One region of the Massilia sp. SYSU DXS3249 genome, then DNA from elsewhere that is predicted to be linked to it. Evidence: predicted binding sites of a transcription regulator. Region 1 holds the regulator's gene; each other region holds the start of a gene.

Region 1 (5,647 bases):
GCGCCTTGCGCGTCGCCCTTGCTTCCCTGTTCGTTCCCATCGCGCTGGCCGCCGCGCTGCCCTCGGCGGCGCTGGCCGCACCCGCCGCAACGGCTGCCACTGCTCCCGCCGTCAAGCCGAACGCCGCCTTCGATGCCTGGGCCGACAAGTTCGCCAACGACTGGGTGCGCCGCAACCCGCAGTTCGCCACCTCGACCCAGTACTTCGGCGGCGCCGAGCAGGAACGTTTGGACCGCGAGTTGACGCCGCAGACGCCGGCCCAGCGCAAGCAGGCCATCGCGCTGGCGAAGCAGGGCCTCGCGCGCCTCGACAAATTCCTGGCCGGTCCGCTGAGCGAGACCCAGCGCATCTCGGCCATGGTGATGCGCTGGTCGCTCTCGAACACGGTCGCCAACGAGCCCTTCGAGGACCACAACTTCGTGTTCTCGCAGTTCAGCGGCGTGCAGGTCAGCCTGGTGAACTTCCTGACCCAGACCCACCCGATGCGCCGCGCGGCCGACGTCGACAGCTACCTGGCCCGCCTGGACCAGGTAGCCGCCCGCATGGACGAGGCGCTGGCGCGCGGCCGTTCCGCCGCCGAACGCAAGCTGATCCCGCCGCGCTTCATCCTCGAGCGCGCCCAGTTCCAGGTCGACACCTTCCTCAAGCCGGCCGCGCCGCAGAACGTGCTGGTGACCTCGCTCGAGCAGCGCACGGCAGAGTTGAAGGACCTGACGCCCGCGGCGCGTACGGCGGCGATCGCGCGCGCGACGAAAATCGTCGAGGACAAGATCCGCCCGGCCTACACCCGCGTGCAAGCCTTCATGGCCGAGCTGCATCCGAAGACCACCGACACGGCCGGCATCTCGCGCCTGCCCGACGGCGCCAAAGCCTATGCCCGCGCGCTCGCCAACTACACCAGCACCACGCTCGGCGCCGAGGAGATCCATGCGATCGGCCTGCGCGAAGTGGCGCGCATCGAAGGCGAGATGGACAAGCACCTGCGCTCGCTCGGCTTCAACGAGGGCAGCATCGAGGCGCGCATGAAGGCGCTCGACGCCACCTTCCAGCCGAAGGTGAAGGATGGAGAGGACCCGCGCCCGGCCATCCTGGCCAAGTACGTCGAGATGGTGAAGGACGCCGAGCGGCGCAGCGCCAGCCTGTTCAACCTGAAGCCGCGAGCCCCGGTCGTCGTGCTGCGCGAGCCGCCGCTGACCGAGGCCTCGGCCGCCGCCCACTACTCGCTGCCGGCGCCGGACGGCAGCCGCCCGGGCGTGTTCTGGGTGCCGATGCGCGGTCCGACCTTCGACATGATCCGCATGCGCAGCCTGTCCTACCACGAGGCGGTACCCGGCCACCACTTCCAGCTGGCGATCCAGCAGGAATTGACCGGCATCCCGAAATACCGCAGCCAGCGCATCTTCAGCGGCGGCAGCGCGCACAGCGAAGGCTGGGCGCTGTACACCGAACGCCTGGCGGTGGAGCAGGGCTGGTACGGGGACGAAAAGACCGGCGACGTGCCGGGCCTCCTGGGCGCGCTCGGGTCGGAACTGTTCCGCGCACGCCGCCTGGTGGTCGACACCGGCCTGCACATGAAGGGCTGGACGCGCCAGCAGGCGGTCGACTACGGCATCAACGTGCAGGAAGTGGACCGCTACGTCGCCTGGCCGGGCCAGGCCACGGCCTACATGATCGGCATGCTGCGCATCCTGGAGCTGCGCGAGAAGGCCAAGGCCGAACTCGGCCCGAAATTCTCGCTGCCGGCCTTCCACGACATGGTCCTCGGCGCCGGTTCCGTGCCGCTCGACGTGCTGGGCCAGCTGGTCGACGGCTGGATCGCGAAGGAGAAGGCGAAGGCCTGAACCGACCGGTAGGGTGGGCACTTGTGCCCACGCGGTACGTACTCTGCGTCCAGGCGACCATGCCGCGGACGCGCAGGCAGCGCGTCCATGCACGTGATGAAACCGCGTGGGCTCGAGAGCCCACCCTACGTCCGCCGCACGATAGAATGGATTCCCGACCACCTCTTTCCGAAGGAGTGCGCTATGGAAACCCAGGAACTCTACCGCGGCCGCCTGATCGACCACATCCAGCTCGTGGTGCGCAACCTCCCTGCGTCGCGCAGGTTTTATACGGCAGTATTCGAAGCGCTGGGCGTGCCGCTGGCGGCTAGCGGCGAGGATTATTTCTGGGCCGACGAACTGTTCGTCTCGACCGCCGACAGCGAGGCCGCGCAGGGCATGCTGACCGGGCGCCACCACCTGGCCTTCCAGGCGGGCAGCCGCGAGATGGTCGATGCTTTCCACAAGGCAGCACTGGCCGCGGGCGGCAAGGACAACGGCGGCCCCGGGGAACGCGCCTACCACCCCGGCTATTACGCTGCCTTCGCGCTCGATCCGGACGGCAACAACATCGAAGCCGTTTACCACGGCGAGGCGCAGCGCAGCGCCCCGGCGGTGCGGGTTACTTTTTAATCCGGAGGGGAGCGCCTAAGAAAACCTCCAGGGCAAGGCGCATCGTCGAAGACAGTACCAGGGTACGGCGAGACGATGCAACGCAGCCATGGAGGTTTTATTAGGCACTCAGCTCATCGGGCTGCACTGGTCGGTGCCGGCCGCAATCGCCTTCAGCTTGGCCGGCTCGAGCAGGCGCACCTCGCGCTTGTCGACTTCGATCCAGCCCTGTTTCTTGAAGCGCGACAGGAGCCGGCTCACGCTCTCGATCGTCAGGCCCAGGTAGTTGCCGATGTCCTCGCGCGACATGCGCAGCCCGAAGCTGGTCGAGGAGTAGCCGCGCGCCGCATAACGTGCGGACAGGTTCACCAGGAACACTGCAAAGCGCTGCTCGGCGCGCATATTGCCCAACAGAAGCATCACGTTCTGCTCGCGCGTGATCTCCTGGCTCATGATCCGGTGAAAATGGCGGAGCAGGGCGGGCACCTGGCCGAACAGGTCTTCCAGGCGTGCGAACGGAATTTCGCAGACTTCGCTGTCTTCCAGCGCCACCGCGTCGCAGTGGTGGCGGTCGCCGCTGATCGCGTCCATGCCGAGCAGCTCGCCGGCCATCTGAAAGCCGGTGATCTGCTGCTCGCCGGCGGCATTGACCTGGTAGGTCTTGAAATGGCCGTAGCGGATCGCGTACAGGCTGCGGAAGGGCTCGCCCATGGCGTACAGGCGCTCGTCGCGCGCGAGGCGGCGGCGGCGGCCGATGATCTGGTCGAGCCGGTTGATGTCGGCGTCGTCGAGCCCCATCGGCAGGCAGAGCTGGTGCATGCTGCAGGCGCTGCAGCTGGCCTTGATCGCGCCGAGACTGATCGGCGCCGTCGCGGGAAGTGGGATGCCTTGGGTCATGTTAGGACGAAGAAACGAGGTAAAAACGTGGCCGGTCCATTATAGACCGCTGAGCCGTCCCCATTCCCGGTTTTTCCGGACAAGGCCGTCCACATGCGCGCTTGCGATGTAAGTACGCAACGGCTCCCTACGCTTCGCACCGCCTTTCGCGAGCATGGACAGCTTGCCAACTGTGCGCACCTTTACCCATGCTAGATTCTCGACAGTTCATCCTCGGGAGTGCTCATGTTCGGCTTATCGGCGTTGGACCTGGCCCGCATCCAGTTCGCGTTCACGATGTCCTTCCACATCCTGTTCCCGGCGGTCACCATCGGCCTGGCAAGCTACCTCGCCGTCCTCGAATTGTCCTGGCTGCGCACCAAGCGCGCGGTGTATGTCGACCTCTACCATTTCTGGCTGAAGATCTTCGCCGTCATGTTCGGCATGGGCGTGGTGTCGGGCATCGTGATGGCCTACCAGATCGGCACCAACTGGGGCGCCATGTCCGAGTTCGCCGGTTCGATCATGGGCCCGGTGCTGGCCTACGAAGTGCTGACCGCCTTCTTCCTGGAGGCGGGCTTCCTCGGCGTAATGCTGTTCGGCTGGACCCGGGTCGGCCCGCACCTGCATTTCGTCGCCACCTGCATGGTCGCGGTCGGCACCCTGATTTCCGCCACCTGGATCCTGGCCGCCAACAGCTGGATGCAGACCCCACAGGGCTATGCCATCGAGGGCGGGCGCATGGTGCCGGCCGACTGGCTGGCGATCGTCTTCAATCCCTCGTTTCCCTACCGCCTGCTGCACATGGTGGCGGCGGCCTACCTCACCACGGCGCTGATCGTCGGCGCGGTCGGGGCCTGGCAACTGCTCAAGGGCAGGGACAACCCGGCGGTGCGCAAGATGCTGTCGATGGCGATGTGGATGATCCTGCTCGCGGCGCCCGTCCAGGCGGTCATCGGCGACTTCCACGGCCTCAACACGCTCGAGCACCAGCCCGCCAAGCTGGCGGCGATGGAAGGACACTGGCAGAACGAGCCCGGCGAGGCGGTGCCGCTGCTGCTGTTCGGGATTCCCGACATGGAGGCCGAGCAGACGCGCTACGCGGTCGGCATCCCGCACCTGGGCAGCCTGATCCTGACCCATACCTGGTCCGGGCAGATTGCCGGCCTGAAGGAATTCGCCCCCGCCGACCGGCCGAACTCCCTGATCGTGTTCTGGAGCTTCCGCCTGATGGTCGGACTGGGCCTGCTGATGATCGCCCTCGGCGCCTGGAGCCTGCTGCTCAGGCGGCGCGGGCGGATCTTCACCAGCCGCGCTTTCCTGCGCGGTGCCTTGTGGATGGGGCCGGCCGGGCTGGTGGCCATCCTCGCCGGCTGGGTCACCACCGAAGTGGGGCGCCAGCCCTGGGTCGTGTACGGCGTGCTGAGGACGGCGGACGCCGTCTCGCCGCACGGCGCCGGGACGCTCGCGCTCACGCTGGCCCTGTTCGTGGTCGCCTACCTCTTCGTGTTCGGCGCCGGCACCGCCTACGTGCTGCGCATGATGCGCAAGGGCCCCCAGGCCTTCGAGCTGCACCGGGCGACCGAGGGCGGGCCGGGCGAAGGCCGCACGCCGATGCGCCCGATGTCGGCCGCCGACGTCGGCAACGACGACGACGCGGTGGAGGATCATCCCGGCGGCGGCGGTCACCACTCCAGGGGAAGCTGAGCCATGGGCATCGACACCTCGGTCATCTGGGCCGTCATCATCTACTTCGCCGTCTTCATGTACGTGCTGCTCGACGGCTTCGACCTCGGCATCGGCATGCTGTTCCCCTTCGCCCGGGACAAGCGCGACCGCGACACCATGATGAATACCGTGGCCCCGGTCTGGGACGGCAACGAAACCTGGCTGGTGCTGGGCGGGGAAGGGCTGCTGGCAGCCTTTCCGGTGGCGTATTCGATCATCCTTTCGGGGCTCTACCTGCCGCTCATCTTCATGCTGATCGGCCTGGTGTTCCGCGGCGTGGCCTTCGAATTCCGCTTCAAGGCCAAGGAGAGCGGGCGCCACCTGTGGGACAAGGCCTTCATCGGCGGCTCGGTGGTCGCCAGCTTCTTCCAGGGCGTCTCGCTCGGCGCCTTTCTCGACGGCATCACCGTGTCCGGCCGCAGCTATGCCGGCGGCCCGCTCGACTGGATCGCGCCGTTTCCCCTGCTCGCCGGCTTCGGCGTGATGATCGCCTACACCCTGCTCGGCAGCACCTGGCTGATCATGAAGACGGAAGGCGACCTGCACCGGCGCATGGTGCAGGTGGCGCGCCCCTTCGCGCTGCTGCTGCTCGGCGCCATCGTCGTGGTCAG
Region 2 (5,647 bases), on a different contig from region 1:
GTCCAGGCACGGAACGCTCCTTCCACGGACCACTCGGCGTTCCGCTGGTCGCGCGCGCGCGGCCTGGAATGGCTGACGCCCAGGACCGGCCCCGGCATCGTGACCGACGTGACGGACCTGAACAACCGCAACCAGATGGTCGGTTCGGTCGAACGGCCGGGAGCCCGTCCGCGCGCGGTGCGCTGGGACTGGACGGCCGCACCGCTCGACCTGAACACGCGCCTGCACCGTCCGCCGGCCGGCCTGGTGCTGCAGTCGGGCAGGGCGATCAACGAGGCGGGGACGATCCTGGCCGAGTCGAACGCCGGCCTCGTCATGCTGCGCCCCGGCACGCGCGGTACCGACGCCCCGGTGCTCGGCCCGGTCACCGGCCTGTCCAACACCGGCGAGGTCGGCCAGGCGGTCCGCGGCAGTGTCGGTTTCGTCGACAACTCGCCCAGCGAGGTCCACCGCGCCGTCGTCGCCTGGAGCGACAACTGCCGCTCGCCGCAGCCGCTGGTGCGCGAAGCGGGCGGGGTCGGCCAGGTCACGTTCCAGCACCGCTTCTGCAAGGCCGGTGCGTTCCAGATGACGGTGCAGGTGCGCGACTCGGGCGGACGGGCCACCCGTGTGGGCATCCACTATTACGTCGACGAACCCGGGGTGCCGAGCATTAGCGGACAGGGCGCGCTGGGCCGGGAAGGCGGCAGCGGCATGGCGCGCGGCGCGCAGGCGCTGCGTTTCGTGCTCTGGGCGCCGCTCGCGGCCGCCCGGGCGGGTACGGCGGACGCCCCGGCCGCCGGCTCGCCGGTGTTCAGGCTGGCGGGACCCTTCCGGTTCGAGAGCGACCATGTCGGAGCGCCGGCGCGCAATGGCGGTGTGGTGCGCCTGGAAGGAACAGGGCGCTTCAATGGCCGCGCCGGGTACCGGTTCCTGGCCGAAGCGAGCGATGGCGCCGGCACGGGCCAGGCGGGCGCCGACCGGATGCGCGTGCGCATCAGCCACGGTGGTCCCGCCGGCGCCGAGGTCGTGGACTACGATAACGGCCCGGCGCCGGCGGACGCGCTGGCGCCTGCCGCGACGGCAACGGACCGGACGCGGCTCGCGGAAGGCGACCTCGCGGTACACGAATGACGGGTCATGGCATGCCGGTAGCGCCGTCCGATCGCGAACGGCATGGATGAATACCCCCAATAAGTATTGGAAAAGGAGCGCAAACATGTCAGCCAACACTCTCCCCGGGTTACGCTTCATGGCCGTGCTGGCCGCGGCGAACCTGCTTGTTGCCTGCGCCAGTCCGCCTGGCGGCCAGCATGCCCGGCATCATCCGGGCACCTCTGTCAATGCGGCCACCCCGGCTTCAGCCGGCACGTCCCCCGCACAGGGAGGGATGGGCGGAGCCATGACGCAAGGCGCCCCCGGCTGTGGAATGATGGGCGGCGCCAAGCCGGCTGGATGTGGCGGCATGCGGCCCATGGACAAGGAGGCGATGTGCGCCATGCACCGGGACATGCGGGGCGCGCCGGACGAACAGGCGCGGCACGCGATGATGGAGCGGCACATGCAAGGCATGTCGCCCGAGATGCGCCAACGGCACATGGAGATGATGCGGCAGCACTGTCGATGACGTGGCGACCGACCGCACTGGCGACTGCATGCACGGATAGCACAGGCCCTGGCCGCACCGGATGGCGTGGCGTCAGAAGCCGGTCCGGGTATCCGTCACCACGGCATCGTGCCGTGGCGGCCGCAGCACCATGACCGGGATCGCCGAGTAGGCGAGGACGTGCCGGGTGACGCTGCCCGCGATCTCGCTGGTGAGTCCCCGCATGCCGTGCGAGCCCATGACGATCAGGTCGCAGTGGCGACCTCTTGCGGTATCGACGATCGCCTCGCCGGGACTGAGCGAGTAGATCGCGAGCGTCTCGCAGGGCAGGCCGGCCGCCTGCACCCGGGCGGCCACGGCGGCCGCGTGGCCATGGGCCTGCTCCAGCAGCCTGTCGGCCTGCGGACCGGCGTCGCTGACGAGCCCTCGTTCGGCACCGCCCAGGTAGGCCTCGGGAAAGGCGACCGACAGCGCCACGACCTCGCTGCGGCAGGCCCGGGCAAGCTGGAGCGCCGCGTCGGCCGCCAGCAGGGAGATGGGCGACCCATCCGTCGGCACCAGGATGCGCTTGTACATGGTGGTCCTCCGTAAGCAGGACGGAGAGTATGCGCCGGGAGCCGCCGGATCTGCATGATTCGCATCAAATCGACGCTGGGGTTCTACGCTAAAGTTGGCTTGACGTCTACTCATACCGTCAACATGGGCTCGCGCTCATGTGAGACAGTATTGAGCGAGATTAAGCGGCAGCCGAATTCCTTCGATACGATCGGTCGAGATGCAATGCCTGCGATCGGGGAGTGCGGCCATGGACACATCCAGCAAGTTCATTTCCTGGTTCGCAGAGCTGGGAATTGCCGACGTGCCCCTGGTGGGCGGAAAGAACGCTTCCCTCGGCGAAATGGTCCGCGAGCTGGGAGCCCAGGGCGTGCGCGTGCCGAACGGTTTTGCCGTGACTGCCGCGGCCTACCGGGAAACCCTGGACCGCGCCAGCGCGTGGGACGCGCTGCACGCGGCCCTTGACGGGCTCGACCATGTCGATGTGGCCGATCTCGCGCGGCGTGCCAGGGCCGCGCGCGATATCGTCTACGGCGCGCCCCTGCCTCCCGAGATCGAACAGGGCATCCTGCAAGGCTGGCGCGAGCTGCGCGAACAGTATGGCGAAGGACTGACCGTGGCCGTGCGCAGTTCCGCCACGGCGGAGGACCTGCCCACCGCCAGCTTCGCCGGCCAGCACGAAACCTACCTCAACGTCGGCGGCGAAGCGGCCCTGCTCGACAGCGTGCGGCGCTGCTTCGCCAGCCTGTTCATGGAGCGCGCGATCGTCTACCGCATCGAGAACGGTTTCGACCATTTCAAGGTGATGCTGTCGGTGGGCGTCATGAAAATGGTGCGTTCCGACCTCGCCTGTTCCGGCGTGATCTTCACCCTCGATACCGAAACCGGCTTTCGCGACGTCGTGCTCGTGACCGGCGCCTGGGGGCTGGGGGAGAACGTGGTCCAGGGAACGGTCGATACCGACGAGTTCTACGTGTTCAAGCCGGCCCTGCGCGAGGGCCGGCGCACCGTGCTGCGGCGCAGCCTCGGGAGCAAGGAGGTGCGGATGGTGTACGCGGAGGCGGGGAACGCCGGCACCACGCGCAACGTGCCGACCGCCCCTGGCGATTGCGAGCGCTTCTGCCTCGACGACGACGCCGTGCTCGAGCTGGCCGAGGCCGCGCTGCGGATCGAGGAACACTACAGCATGCGTGCGGGACATCCCGTGCCGATGGACATCGAGTGGGCCCAGGACGGCATCGACGGCAAGCTCTACGTGGTCCAGGCGCGGCCGGAGACGGTGGCCGCGCGCCGTTCCGCCACGCTGCTCGACGAGTACCACCTCGACGGCAGGGCCGCGGTGCTGGCGTCGGGGCGCGCGGTCGGCAGCAAGGTCGCGGCCGGCGCGGCACGGGTCATCATGGACATCGGGCAGCTCGGCCAGTTCCGGCCGGGCGAGATCCTGGTGGCCGAAACCACCATGCCCGACTGGGGCACGGTCATGAAGACCGCCGCCGGGGTGGTGACGGACCGGGGCGGGCGCACCTGCCACGCTGCGATCGTGGCCCGCGAGACCGGCGTGCCGGCGCTGGTGGGCTGCGGCAACGCGACGGAAACGATCCGCACCGGCGACATGGTCACCCTGTCGTGTGCCGAGGGAAGCACCGGCCACGTGTACGCCGGCAGCCTGCCGTTCCACAGGACGACCACCGACCTGGCGGCCCTGCCCATGCCGCGCACCCGCATGATGGTCAACATGGGCAACCCGGACATCGCCTTCCGCACCCGCTTCCTGCCCAACGACGGGGTCGGCCTGGCGCGCATGGAATTCATCATCGCCGAACACATCCGCATCCACCCGATGGCGCTGGTGCATCCGGACCAGGTGCGGGACGCGGCCGAGCGCGAGGAGATCGCGCGCGTCACCCGCGGCCATGCCTCGCCCGCCGACTATTTCGTGCGCGAATTGTCCGAGGGCGTCGGCACCATCGCGGCGGCCTTTTACCCGAAGCCCGTCATCGTCCGCATGTCCGACTTCAAGACCAACGAGTACGCCAGCCTGCTTGGCGGCGCCGCCTTCGAACCGGACGAGGCGAATCCGATGATCGGCTTTCGCGGGGCGTCGCGCTATGCGCACCCGGCCTATGCCGAAGGCTTCGCGCTGGAGTGCCGCGCCATGCGGCGGGTGCGGGAGGACATGGGCCTGTCGAACCTGGTCCTGATGATCCCCTTCTGCCGGCGGGTGAAGGAAGCCGACGGCGTGCTGCGCGCCATGGCCGCGCACGGGCTGCGGCAGGGCGCCGGCGGACTGGAAATCTTCGTCATGTGCGAGATCCCCAACAACGTGATCCAGGTCGACGCGTTCGCCCGCCTGTTCGACGGCTTTTCGATCGGCTCGAACGACCTGACCCAGCTTGTACTCGGCGTGGACCGCGATTCCGATATCGTCGCCTTCGACTTCGACGAGCGCGATCCGGGCGTGCTTGAGATGCTGCGCCAGGCGGTCGCGGGCGCCCGGCGCAACGGCCGCCACGTGGGCATCTGCGGCCAGGCGCCGTCGGACTATCCCGAGGTGGCGCGCTACCTGGTGGAACAGGGGATCGACTCGATCAGCCTGAATCCCGACTCCTTGCTGGCGACCGTGCGCAACCTGCTCGAAGTGGAGCGTGGGCTCGGGATCGCGCCGCGCATGCCCTCGGCGGGCTGAAGCGGAGCACGGGCATCGTCGAGTTCCTATGCCGCCCGCATACCCCTCATGCAGGAATCGATCGGGCGCGCGGCTTTGACCACTGTCATGGAGGACGTCCATATGAAGATCAGGAACCTGCGCTGCGCCTGTGCCGCAGCACTGCTGGTCATCCTGCCGCCCCTTGCCGGCGCGGCGCCGGAATATTTCTCGTACTCGCCGGCAAGCGGCAAGTACTCGCGCGCGACCGGGCTCAACGACGCCGGGCGTTACGCGGTCAATAGCGCCGGGCCGGAAACGCCGTATGAAGGGGCGTCGATCAACGGCGGGCCCATGTCGGAATCGGTCCCCGGCCTGGGCGGTTTTATCACCCGCATCCGCGCCCTGAACAATGCCGGCGAGGCGGTGGGCGTATCGACCACGGCCTCGGGCGAGTATCACGCCTTCCTGTATTCGGACGGACGCATGCAGGACCTGACGGCGCGCTACGGCATCCTCGATCCGCGCGACATCAACGACCGCGGCGACATCGCCGCACAGACCCCGGACTCGCGCGCCCTGGTGCTGAGGAACGGGGTCGTCGACGACTTCGGCCCTCCGAACAGCATGCCCGGCGACATGAACGGACGGGGCGACGTGCTGCTCGAGTACTTCCCGGCGGAAGGGGGCTACCGCACCGCGGTGTACCGCGACGGGAAGCTGATCGACCTGCCGCGGGTCGGAGGCAGGCAGGTGTTCGGCCAGGCCATCAACGATGCAGGATGGGTGACCGGCTACTTCACGACTCCGGAGGGACGGAACCATGCGTTTCTGTGGGACGGCGACGCGGTCACGGACCTGAC
Region 3 (5,647 bases), on a different contig from region 1:
GACGCTGTCCGTGATCGGTTCCCCGGCATACGCGGGCTGCACCACGAGCACCGGCCGCGGGCCGCGCAGCGCAAGGTATTGCGGCAGCCCGCGTGCAGTTGCCTGGTCGCCCGCGTCCAGGCCGGTCACCACCAGGTCGGCATAACGCGACTGCAGCAGCAGCGCGTCGCGGTTTTCGTCTTCTACCAGGCGCTCCTCCAGCGATTGCACGCCGAGCTGGCGCGCGCGTAGGGAGAAGCGCTCCAGGTTCGCATGTCCAAGCACGCGCAAGGACTCGAATTCCTCGCCTCCCGCCCTCGTCATCGAACCGGCCAGCATCGCGTACGCCGGCCAGGACATGCCGGTGGCGGCGCAGCCCACCAGGTGCGCCCCGTGTTCCCCGGCGAGCCGGGCGGCGGCCAGCAAGCGCGCTTCCATCGCCGGGCTTTCGTCGACATGAACGACAATGGTCTTGTACATGGCTGCTCCTTTCCTTGGAAATTGCCGGAAGTCGCTGGAAATTGCCGAGAGAATTGGTGAGAATCGCGGCTCAGGGAATAATCGCCACTTTCAGGACGCCGTCGCGCCCGTTGGCGAACAGTTCATAGGCATCCTCGATCTGCTCGAGGCGGAAGCGGTGGGTCACCAGCGGCTGCAAGTCGAGCCGGCCCGATGCCACCACGTTCATCAGCCTGCGCATGCGCTCCTTGCCTCCGGGGCACAGGGTGGTCACGATCCGGTGGTCGCCCAGCCCTGCCGCGAATGCGTCCACCGGCAGCGAGAGCTTGCCGGAGTACACGCCCAGGCTCGACAGCGTGCCTCCGGGGCGCAGGACGCGCAGGCAACTCTCGAAGGTCTGCTGAGTGCCGAGCGCCTCGATTGCGACGTCCACGCCGAGGCCGCCGGTCAGGCGCAGGATTTCCTCTACCGGGTCGCGCTCGCTGTAGTCGATGACGTGGTCGGCGCCCAGGCGGCGGGCCATCGCGAGCCGCTCGGGTACACGGTCGACCGCGATGATGCGCGAGGCCCCGCGCAGGCGGGCGCCGGCCGTGGCGCACAGCCCGATCGGCCCCTGGGCAAATACCGCGACGCTGTCGCCGATCCGGATGCCGCCGCTTTCGGCGCCGCCGAACCCGGTGCTCAGGATGTCCGGGCACATCAGCACCTGTTCGTCGGTCAGTTCGTCCGGGATCGGCGCCAGGTTGGCCATGGCGAACGGTACCCTGACATACTCGGCCTGGCAGCCATCGATCGTATTGCCGAGGCGCCAGCCGCCGATGGCGTGCCCGCCACACTGGGCCTGGTGCCCGTCGAGGCAGGAGTGGCACTGCCCGCACGGGCAGATGGCCCCCGCCACGACGCGCTGTCCGACCACGTACCCGGTAACGCCGGCCCCGAGCTCGGCGATCGTGCCGACCGGTTCGTGCCCGACCGTGAGGCCGTCGGCGACCGGATACTCGCCTTTCAGGATATGCACGTCGGTCCCGCAGATGGTCGTCATGGTGATCTTGACGACCGCCTCGCCCGGCCCGGCACGCGGAATCGGCTTGCGCCCGAGGACGATCCGTCCGGGACCGGTGAAGACGGCTGCGTTCATGTTGCCCATTTGCTCCTCCTGTTCAGTTGGCGCAGTGCGCGGTGTGTGCGGCGTGGGGGGCTGCATCCGCGCCTGTCCTAGCGGGCCATCAGCACAGGCAGCGCCGCCTCCTGCAGCGCGGTCCTGCTCGCGCCGCCCAGGAGGAGTTCGTGGAACTGCGAACGGCCGAAGCATCCCATCACCACCAGGTCGCAGCCCTGTTCGGCGGCCAGGTCGAGGATCGCGTGCCCCGTATCGTGGCGCGGATCGCGCAGCACCACGTCGACCCGCATAGCGTGGCGTTCCAGGAAAGCGAGGGCGTCGTCCAGTTCCTCGGCGTCGGCACATGGGCCCGGAAAGGTGGGGGTGAGGGTGGCGAGAATCACATCGGTGGCGCGCTCGAGCAGGGGGAGCGAGGCAGACATCGCCATCGCCGCCTCCCTGCTGCCGTTCCAGCACAGCAGGATCCGGCGCGGACAGGCGGCAGGCGGCGCCAGCCGCGGCACGACCAGTACCGGCCGCGCGGCGTTGAGCACGAGATAGTCGGGCATGCGTTCGGCTGCCGGACGATAGCCCAGGCTCTCGTCCGGGTCGTCCTGGCTGACGACCACCAGGTCGGCGAACCGGGCAAGCAGTGCGAGGCCGTCAGGGGCCTGGTCGCAGATCAGGCGCGACTGGTGGGAAATGCCAGCGCGCCCGGCGACTTCCTCGAAGCGGTCGAGCGCGTCCCGGGCAGCCATGTGGAGCGGCTCCACATAGCTGGCCAGCAGGCTGCCTGGCGCGGCGTCGTAGCCGCCCGGGAAGATCTGACGCGCAATACCTGTGAATGCCGCGCCGACCAGGTGCGCGCCGTGCTCCGCGCAAATCGCGGTAGCCAGCGCGATCCGGGCGGGTGCATGGATGGACAGGTCGCAATGGACGAGGACGGTCTTGTACGGCATGCATACTCGCTTAGGTAGATGGGGCCACGTTGGTGTCAATCCGGGACGGTGGGATGGTTAGTGCGCAGGTCCGTGCGGCGTGGCGGCACCGCATCGGTCTCACTCTGCATCTCACACCTGCAGGCAAGTCTGTCGATCCGGGTCATTTGCCGCTTTGATGTAGGTCAAACGGGAGCCTGTCGTCGAAGGAGCCTTGCCGAAGCAGATAGACAGGGGTACGGACACGGCATGACGCGATCAGTGTGCCATTCACAAGATTCATGGCGTGCAGCCGCGATCCCGGTAACTTCATGGAGCACGGCCGGCAGATGCCGCCGGCGCAGCATGTGGCGCCTCCCCGGCGGCCACTGCGAATGCGTCTGCGCCTGGCCCTGTTGCCTGCGACGGGCGCGCCCGGTAGACCATCACCGGCACTGGCGAATAGGCCAGCACGCGTTGCGTGACGCTGCCGGCGATCAGCCGGCTCAGGCCGCGCCGGCCGTGCGAGGCAATGAAGATCAGGTCGCAGTGCTCGCGTTCGGCGACATTGATGATTTCATCGGCGGGCGAATAGCCGTACGCCGTCAGCGCCGTACATTTGACGCCGGCTTTCGCTGCCGCATCGGCAACCTGCCCGACATACTGGCTTGCCTGCTCCAGCAGGACGTCGACGCCAAGCGGGCTGCTTGTCGCAATCGCACCTTCCGCCGACATCATTACCGGTTCCGGCGGCGCAACCGAGAGCGCGACGATTTCGCTGCGACAAACCTGCGCGAAGGCAATCGCGGCATCGGCTGCCAGGGTCGCCAGTTCGGAACCGTCGGTGGGCACGAGAATGCGTTGGTACATGGGACTCTCCCTGTAGAAATCCTCACTTGCGCCGGATGGGCGCGCTGCTAGAATGGGTGCCACGTCCTCTCGAGTCCTTGATGCGCATCAAAATTGCATGACGCCGCGGCGCGCGATTTGCCCACCCTGGTGGATTTGATGTGCGTCAAGGCTGTTATCGGTGCCGGGCGCCATTCTGGCTCCCGGATCACCGCGCTCGGGGCCGCATGTGGCGGCTGACGGGCGTGTCAGGACCGGACAGGGAGAGCAGATGAGCATCCGTAACCTCGGCCACTTCTTCGCGCCCGGCTCCGTGGCGGTCGTCGGCGCGAGTGCGCGTCCCGGCAGCGTCGGCGCGACGGTGCTGGCCAACCTCGTCAGCGCCGGGTTCACGGGCCCCATCTGGCCGGTCAATCCGAAATACCGCCAGCTGTCGGGAATCGACGTGGTTGCGGACGTCAAGCGCCTGCCGCGCGCGCCCGGGCTGGCGGTGGTGTGCACGCCGGCCGCCACGGTGCCCCGTATCGTTGCCCAGCTCGGAGAGCTCGGGTGCCGGGCGGCGGTGGTGCTCAGCGCCGGGCTGGACGCCCCCGGTCCCGGCGGTGCCAGCCTGCGCCAGGCAATGCTCGATGCCGCCCGGCCACACCTGCTGCGCATCCTCGGGCCGAACTGTGTCGGCCTGCTGGTTCCGGGAATCGGCCTGAACGCAAGCTTCGCGCCGGTGTCGGCCTTGCCCGGACGCCTGGCCTTCGTCGCACAGTCCGGCGCGATGGTGACGGCGGTGCTTGACTGGGCGCGCGAGCGCAGGATCGGTTTTTCCTCGTTCATCTCCCTGGGCGACGCCAGCGATGTCGATCTCGGCGACCTGCTCGACTACCTGGCCGGAGACAGCGGCACCGACGCCATCCTCGTGTACGCTGAGGGCATCCGCCAGGCGCGCAAGTTCATGTCGGCGGCGCGCGGCGCGGCGCGCGCCAAGCCCACCGTGATCGTCAAGGCGGGCAGGGCGGCCGAGGCGGCGCGCGCAGCCTTCAGCCATACCGGTGCGCTGGCTGCGGCCGACCTGGTGGTCGACGCCGCCCTGCGCCGTGCCGGGATGCTGCGGGTGCACACCACCGCCGAGCTGTTCGATGCGGTGGCGGTGCTTGGGGATGGCCTGCGCCTGCGCCCCGGCGCCGGACGGCTGGCGATCCTGACCAATGGCGGGGGACCGGGCGTCATGGCAACCGACGCGTTGGTTGCCGCGCACGGAACGCTCGCATCGCTGGGCGAGGCCACGCTGGCGCAGCTCGACCGGCACCTGCCGCCTAACTGGTCGAGAGGAAACCCGGTCGACATCATCGGCGACGCGCCCGCCGAGCGCTATGTCGAGGTGCTGAAGACGCTGCTGGCCTCGAACGACGCCGATGCGCTGCTGCTGATCCACGCGCCGACGGCCATCGTGCCGGCCGCCGAGATCGCCCGCGCACTGTTGCCGCTGCTGCGTGGCGCATCGCGGCCGGTGCTGTGCTGCTGGCTTGGCGGCGCGAGCGTCGCGCAGGCACGCAATCTCTGTATCGACGCCGGCCTGCCAGTCTTCGACACGCCCGAGGAGGCCGTGCGCGCGCTGATGCAGCTGGTCGATTACGGGCGCAACCAGGCGCTGCTGATGCAGGTTCCCTCGGCAGGCGTGCTGGCCCCGGCGGACCGCTCCGGCGCGCGCACACGCGTGGCCCGGTTGCTGGCGGACGGCGGCGGGACGGTCGGGGAAGCGGACGCCAAGGCCCTGCTTGCCAGTTTCGGCATCCCGTCGGTGGCGACCGATATCGCGCTTGACGAAGCCGGGGCCGTGGCGGGCGCGGCGCGCATCGGCTATCCGGTTGCGCTGAAAATCCTGTCTCCCGACCTGTCGCACAAGTCCGACGTGGGCGGCGTCGTCCTCGACCTGGGCGACGAGCCCTCGCTGCGCGCGGCCCTGCGCGGCATGCGCGAACGCATCGCCGCCCTGCGCCCGAATGCCCGCCTTGCCGGCTTCACCGTGCAGGCGATGGCGCGCCGGCCGCATGCGCTGGAACTGATCGTCGGGTTGACGACAGACCCGGTATTCGGGCCGGTGGTGCTGTTCGGGCAGGGCGGTGTCGCGGTGGAGGCGAACGCCGACCAGTCGATCGGCCTGCCGCCGCTGAACCGGGTGCTGGCGCGCGACATGATCGGGCGCACGCGCGTGGCGCGCCTGCTGGCGGGCTTTCGGGACCATCCCCCGGTCGACCTTGACGCGCTCGCCGACGTGCTGGTGCGGGTCGGCCAGATGGCCGCGGACCTGCCCGAACTGTGCGAACTCGACATCAACCCGCTGCTGGCCGAC
Region 4 (5,647 bases), on a different contig from region 1:
CGCTATCTGCAGCTGCTTGCCGTCGCGGACGACCGTTGCGCCAGGGGCGCTGAGGTCGCGCAGCGCCTGCAAGGCGCGCTCGGTGCGCCCCTCCTGGTACAGGCTCATGCCCAGCAGCAGCACGACCATCAGCAGCAGGAAAACGCTCTCGTACGGCTCGCCCAACAGGAGATACAGTACGGCGGCGCCGATCAGCAAAAGGAACATCGGCTCGCGGGCAGCGTCGATGACGATCGCTCCCCAGCCGCGGCGCGCCGCGTCAGGGAGCTTGTTGGGACCGTCGGCCGCCAGGCGCCGGGCGGCCTCGGCCAGGGTCAGTCCCTCCCGGGCGCCAGGTCCCGCGGGTCGTCCGCGGCCCTCGGCCCCCCTGGCTTCCCTGGGGCCGTCAGGCGCGTCCATCGTCGCAGCCCCGCGCGACGCCGCCCGGACCGGTCACTTGCGCCGCCGGCGCGCGGCGGACAAGGTGGCGAGCCCGCCGAGCAGCATCGCCACGGTGCTCGGCTCCGGAATGGCCGGCACGAGGTCGAGGCGTACGGAGCGGCAGTCGGAAGTGGACCCGAAGCAGGCAGTGGCGAGGATCTGCCCGGCGTCGTTGATGTCCGCCGCCTCTGTGACCGTCCAGCCCGGCTCGGGAACGAGCAGGTCGTTCAGGTCGCGCAGGCTGCCGTCGTCGTAGAAAAACGCATGCGACAGCTCGGAATCGAAGCGCCCGCCCAGGATGCCGACGATTGCACCGTGATTGTTGATGCCGCGTGCCGTCCCGCCCGGCGCGCCCAGGCTCGCGAACACGCCCCCACTGTACAGGTAGGGGTGGACGCCGGCGTCGGCGAATTCCGCGCCGCCGACGATCATGCCCGCATCGTTGATGTCGTCGGCTGAAAACGTGACGACGCCCGGCGCCGCGAGCTCGCGCACCAGGCCGTCGCGGTAGGCGAAGCCGCGCGGGTCGCCGCGCGGGCGGTCCGGGAGTGGCGCCAGGCTGTTGGTGCCGACGACCGTGCCTTTGTTGTTGAGTCCGTAAGCATCGCCCTGCTCGCCGCCGAAGGTGTCGATGGCGGTCATGGTAGTGCCGTCGTAAAAGAATCCGCGGGAGGTTTCGCCAGGAAAATTACCGGCGGTGCCAGCAACCTGGCCCCGGTCATTGATGGCGCGGGGTGTGGCGAAGCTCAGGCCGGCCACACGCCCGATGTCGCGAATCTCCCCTCCCGAATAGATAAAGGCCGGCGCGTCCGGCAGCCTGGAACTGAAGCTGCCGGCGACCTCGCCCCGGTTGTTGATTGCGAAGGCCTGGATACCCGGCGCAATCCGGCTCAGGTTAACGATGCCGGCGTCGCTCCAGATCCAGGCTTCGTTGCGCGTATTGCCGACGATCTGTCCGGCGTTGTTGATATCAACAGCGGTGAAGTCGGACGGCAGGAATGTGAGGGAGTAGATCGGCTCGGCCAGCGCAAGCGTTGGGCAGGCGAGCCCGGCAGCGAGGAAGAGTGCGGCACGGTGTTTGCGCAGCTTCATGGCGGCATCCTGTAGAAGTCAGTATGGCGTTGAGGATGCGCCGTGCATACCGCAAAAGGTTGAGGTAGATCAGCCGGGCGCACGTACGGGTCGGGTACCCAAGCGTTTTGGGCGGCCGGGGAATCTTCTGATGTGCGTCAAACCCTCCGCTCTCGCGCACCGTGGCCGGGGGGCACAGGACATACGATGGCATGATGCATGATCGGGTATGCGCGAGACCGCTTCGGCGCGCTCGCGCGGCATATGGCGTGCTACGATCTGTTGAAGCGTGTTCTTTCACCGAAGGTTACGCTCCCGTTTTTTTGGGAGTAAAACGCCATCGTGGCAGGCAATCCACGACGATTCGATCCGTTGACAGGAGCTGCACCATGCTGATCGAGAAGATACTCGTCGCGACCGACGGCTCGGACCTGGCCGTTCGCGCGGCGCAGATGGCCGTGCTGCTGGCGCGCACCTCGGGCCGCCGCATCGTCGCGTTCTCGGTCGCCCAGCCACATTTTTCCATGCCGCCGGATGCGCTCGCGTCCACCGACGCCAACGCGGAACTGCGCCGCGCGCTCGGCGCCGCCGCCGCGCACGTCGAGACGGTAGCCCGTATCGCAGCGCGCGACGGTGTCGCTTGCGAGACCCTGACCACCATCGCCTCGGCGCCGGGCGGCGAGATCGTCCGGGCCGCGCAGGAGCACGGCTGCGACCTGATCGTCATGGGCGCGCACGGCCCGTTCGACGCGAATACGCTGTTTACAGGCAGCGTGGCCCAGCATGTCCTGGCGTGGTCGTCGGTTCCGGTGCTGGTGTTGCGCGACCCGCGGGAAGCATCGAAACCCGAGTTTTCCGATGCACCCGCGCCATGACCGGCCCAGGCACCATGGCTGCAATGGTGCTCGACGGCCCGGGCCGGCCGCTGCGGGCGGCGCGCCTGCCGGTTCCCCGGCCGTCCGGTCAGGAGATCCTGATCCGGGTATCGGCCTGCGCCGTTTGCCGGACAGACCTGCACATCGTCGACGGCGACCTGCCGCCGCACCTGCTGCCGCTCGTGCCCGGCCACGAAATCGTCGGCCTGGTTGCGGAGGCTGGACCGCGTGCGCGCCGTTTCCGCCCGGGACAACGGATCGGTGTGCCCTGGCTCGGCGGCAGCTGCGGCGCCTGCGCCTATTGCGTGACGGGGCGCGAAAACCTGTGCGACCGTCCAGTATTCACCGGTTACGATCGCCATGGCGGCTTTGCCGAATATACCCTCGCCGACGAGCGCTACTGCTTTGCGCTGCCGGACATCTACGACGATGCGCACGCCGCCCCGTTGCTGTGCGCCGGCCTGATCGGCTACCGCGCCTATGCCATGACGGGACAGGCGCACCGGATCGGGCTATACGGTTTCGGCGCTGCGGCTCACCTCATCACCCAGCTCGCGCTGAAGCACGGCCGCGAGGTGTTCGCCTTCACGCGGCCCGGCGACACCCGTTCGCAGGTATTTGCCCGGTCGCTCGGGGCTGCATGGGCCGGGCCTGCGGACGCTGCGCCGCCTGCACTGCTGGACGCGGCGATCCTGTTTGCGCCGGACGGCGGATTGGTCCCACCCGCGCTGGCGGCCACCGCCAGGGGCGCTGCCGTGGTGTGCGCCGGGATCCACATGAGCGACATCCCGGCGTTTCCCTATCGGCTGCTGTGGGGCGAGCGCTGCCTGCGTTCGGTCGCCAACCTGACCCGTACCGATGGCGAAGCGTTCCTGCGCGAGGTGGCACACGGCGAGGTGGCCACCACCGTTGTTCCCTACGCGCTGGCGGCTGCCAACGAAGCGCTGGCGGACCTGCGCGCCGGGCGTATCGATGGGGCCGCGGTCTTGTTGCCGGCGACGCGAGGCTGATCCGGGCGGAGAGGACGGTCGGGCACGCGCAACCTGCTCGCCTCCCGCAGCTTGCAGCCGAACGGTTCCACCTCGCCAGCGACGACGTACACATGACGGAGGGCGGCAGTGAAACGAGAGAATCCGGACCGGCCGCGCGTCGCGTGGCACCATGCGACAGTCGATAGCGCCCTTGCACAGGTACGAACCTCCGTTAGCGGGCTGAGCCGGGAGGAGGCCCGGTCCCGCCTGGAAACATACGGCCCGAACCGGCTGCCGCAGGCGGCAAGGCGCAGCGCCCTGATGCGCTTTCGCCTGCAATTCCACAACATCCTGATCTACGTGCTGCTGGGATGTGCAGTCATCACGGCGGCACTCGGCCACCCGGTCGACTCCGCGGTAATCCTGGCGGTGGTGATCGCCAATGCCATGATCGGGTACATCCAGGAGGGCAAGGCCGAACGGGCGATGGACGCCATCGGCCACATGCTCGCACCCCATGCCAACGTGGTTCGCTTCGGCGAACGCATCAGCATCGATGGCGAACAACTGGTCCCCGGCGACATTGTGCTGCTGGAGGCTGGCGATAAAGTCCCTGCGGACTTGCGCCTGCTCAGTGCACACGGCATGTCGGTGCAGGAGGCGGTCCTCACCGGCGAATCGGTCCCGGTCGAGAAGCACACGGATCCGGTGGCGATTGATGCGGCGCCGGGCGACCGTTCATGCATGGCTTTTTCCGGGACACTGGTCGCCGGCGGCCAGGGCAGGGGCGTCGTGGTGGCGACCGGCACCGACACGGAAATCGGGCGCATCAGCGGGCTGCTCTCGCAGGTGGAGGTGTTGACGACGCCGCTGGTGGCGCAGATGGGCGTCTTTGCCAGGTGGCTGACCATCCTCATCCTGCTGCTTGCCGCCTTACTGCTGGTCTATGGCTACTACGTCGGAAAGCACGATTTTACCGAGATGTTCATGGCGGTCGTCGGGCTGTCGGTCGCCGCCATTCCAGAAGGGCTGCCCGCCGTGCTCACGATCACGCTCGCGCTCGGCGTACAGGCAATGGCCAGGCGCAACGCCATCGTGCGGCGCCTGCCCGCGATCGAAACGCTGGGGGCCGTGTCCGTCATCTGCACCGACAAGACCGGGACCCTCACACGGAACGAGATGATGGTCGCTTCCGTGCTCACGCACCGGCACGTGTTCGCGCTCGAAGGCTCCGGGTACGAACCGAAAGGGGCCCTCACTCTCGGGGAGACGCCGGTCGCGCCCGCCGAGCATGCGGTACTCGATGAGCTCGGGCGCGCGGCCGCGCTGTGCAACGACGCGGCCCTGCACGAACGGGAGGGCGTGTGGCATGCGGAGGGCGACCCGATGGAAGGCGCATTGCTGGCCTTTGCAGGGAAAATGGATGTGGAACCGCGGAGCCTGCAGGCGGTGTGGACGCGCACGGACGTGATTCCGTTCGACGCCAGGCATCGCTTCATGGCGACGCTGAACCACGATCACGAAGGGCATGCCTTCGTTTTCGTGAAAGGGGCGCCGGAGCGGATTATCGCCATGTGCCGGCAGCAGCGGGAAGCGCATGGCGGGTCGGAACCGCTCGACCTGGCATACTGGAACGACAAGGCCGAAAGCGTCGCCGCGCTGGGACAGCGCGTGCTGGCCTTCGCGGCGGCAGCGGTCGAACCGGAACAGACCGTGCTGGAACATGCCGCATTGGCAGGCTCGTTGACGCTGCTTGGCATGGTGGGCATGATCGATCCGCCGCGTGCGGAAGCCATTGCCGCGGTAGCCGAGTGCCACGGGGCTGGCATCCGGGTCAAGATGATCACGGGAGATCACGCACGAACCGCCGCCGCCATCGCCAGGCAGATCGGCCTGCGCAATCCTCATACGGTGCTGACAGGCGCCAATCTCGACGGGATGGACGATGTCCGCCTGCGGCAGGCAGCGCTGGATTGCGATGTTTTCGCGCGCACCAGCCCCGAGCACAAGCTGCGCCTTGTGATGGCCTTGCAGGCGCACGGCATGATCGTGGCGATGACCGGCGACGGCGTCAACGATGCCCCGGCGCTGAAACGCGCCGACGCCGGAATCGCGATGGGCAAAAAAGGCAGCGAAGCGGCCAAGGAAGCCGCCGACCTGGTGCTGGCAGACGACAATTTCGCCTCGATCGTTGCCGCCGTCCGCGAGGGGCGGACGGTGTACGACAACATCAAGAAAGTGATCAGCTGGACGCTGCCGACGAACGCGGGCGAAGCATTGACCATCGTCGTGGCCCTGCTGTTCGGATTG

The links. The regulator FNR, encoded in region 1, switches genes on or off when oxygen is low (the NO sensors DNR and NnrR bind a similar motif). The targets are predictions, from matches to a motif close to TTGATNNNNATCAA.
Region 2: the regulator FNR is predicted to act here: its motif matches at 2,216-2,229, upstream of ACWCIA_RS02090 (universal stress protein).
Region 3: the regulator FNR is predicted to act here: its motif matches at 2,651-2,664, upstream of ACWCIA_RS02165 (universal stress protein).
Region 4: the regulator FNR is predicted to act here: its motif matches at 1,640-1,653, upstream of ACWCIA_RS02140 (universal stress protein).

The regions. Positions count from the first base shown of each region.
Region 1 covers NZ_JBSIPX010000004.1:16,703-22,349, forward strand. Annotated here, with positions in the region: gene ACWCIA_RS06260 (DUF885 domain-containing protein) at 1-1,841, shown strand, start outside; gene ACWCIA_RS06265 (VOC family protein) at 2,025-2,453, shown strand; gene fnr (fumarate/nitrate reduction transcriptional regulator Fnr) at 2,562-3,329, opposite strand; gene ACWCIA_RS06275 (cytochrome ubiquinol oxidase subunit I) at 3,555-5,015, shown strand; gene cydB (cytochrome d ubiquinol oxidase subunit II) at 5,019-5,647, shown strand, end outside.
Region 2 covers NZ_JBSIPX010000001.1:475,260-480,906, forward strand. Annotated here, with positions in the region: gene ACWCIA_RS02080 (hypothetical protein) at 1-1,113, shown strand, start outside; gene ACWCIA_RS02085 (hypothetical protein) at 1,199-1,606, shown strand; gene ACWCIA_RS02090 (universal stress protein) at 1,679-2,161, opposite strand; gene ppsA (phosphoenolpyruvate synthase) at 2,391-4,826, shown strand; gene ACWCIA_RS02100 (PEP-CTERM sorting domain-containing protein) at 4,929-5,647, shown strand, end outside.
Region 3 covers NZ_JBSIPX010000001.1:494,586-500,232, forward strand. Annotated here, with positions in the region: gene ACWCIA_RS02155 (universal stress protein) at 1-459, opposite strand, end outside; gene ACWCIA_RS02160 (NAD(P)-dependent alcohol dehydrogenase) at 530-1,585, opposite strand; gene ACWCIA_RS02165 (universal stress protein) at 1,654-2,496, opposite strand; gene ACWCIA_RS02170 (universal stress protein) at 2,785-3,324, opposite strand; gene ACWCIA_RS02175 (bifunctional acetate--CoA ligase family protein/GNAT family N-acetyltransferase) at 3,575-5,647, shown strand, end outside.
Region 4 covers NZ_JBSIPX010000001.1:487,950-493,596, forward strand. Annotated here, with positions in the region: gene ACWCIA_RS02130 (cation-translocating P-type ATPase) at 1-399, opposite strand, end outside; gene ACWCIA_RS02135 (PEP-CTERM sorting domain-containing protein) at 433-1,512, opposite strand; gene ACWCIA_RS02140 (universal stress protein) at 1,881-2,366, shown strand; gene ACWCIA_RS02145 (zinc-binding alcohol dehydrogenase family protein) at 2,381-3,376, shown strand; gene ACWCIA_RS02150 (cation-transporting P-type ATPase) at 3,485-5,647, shown strand, end outside.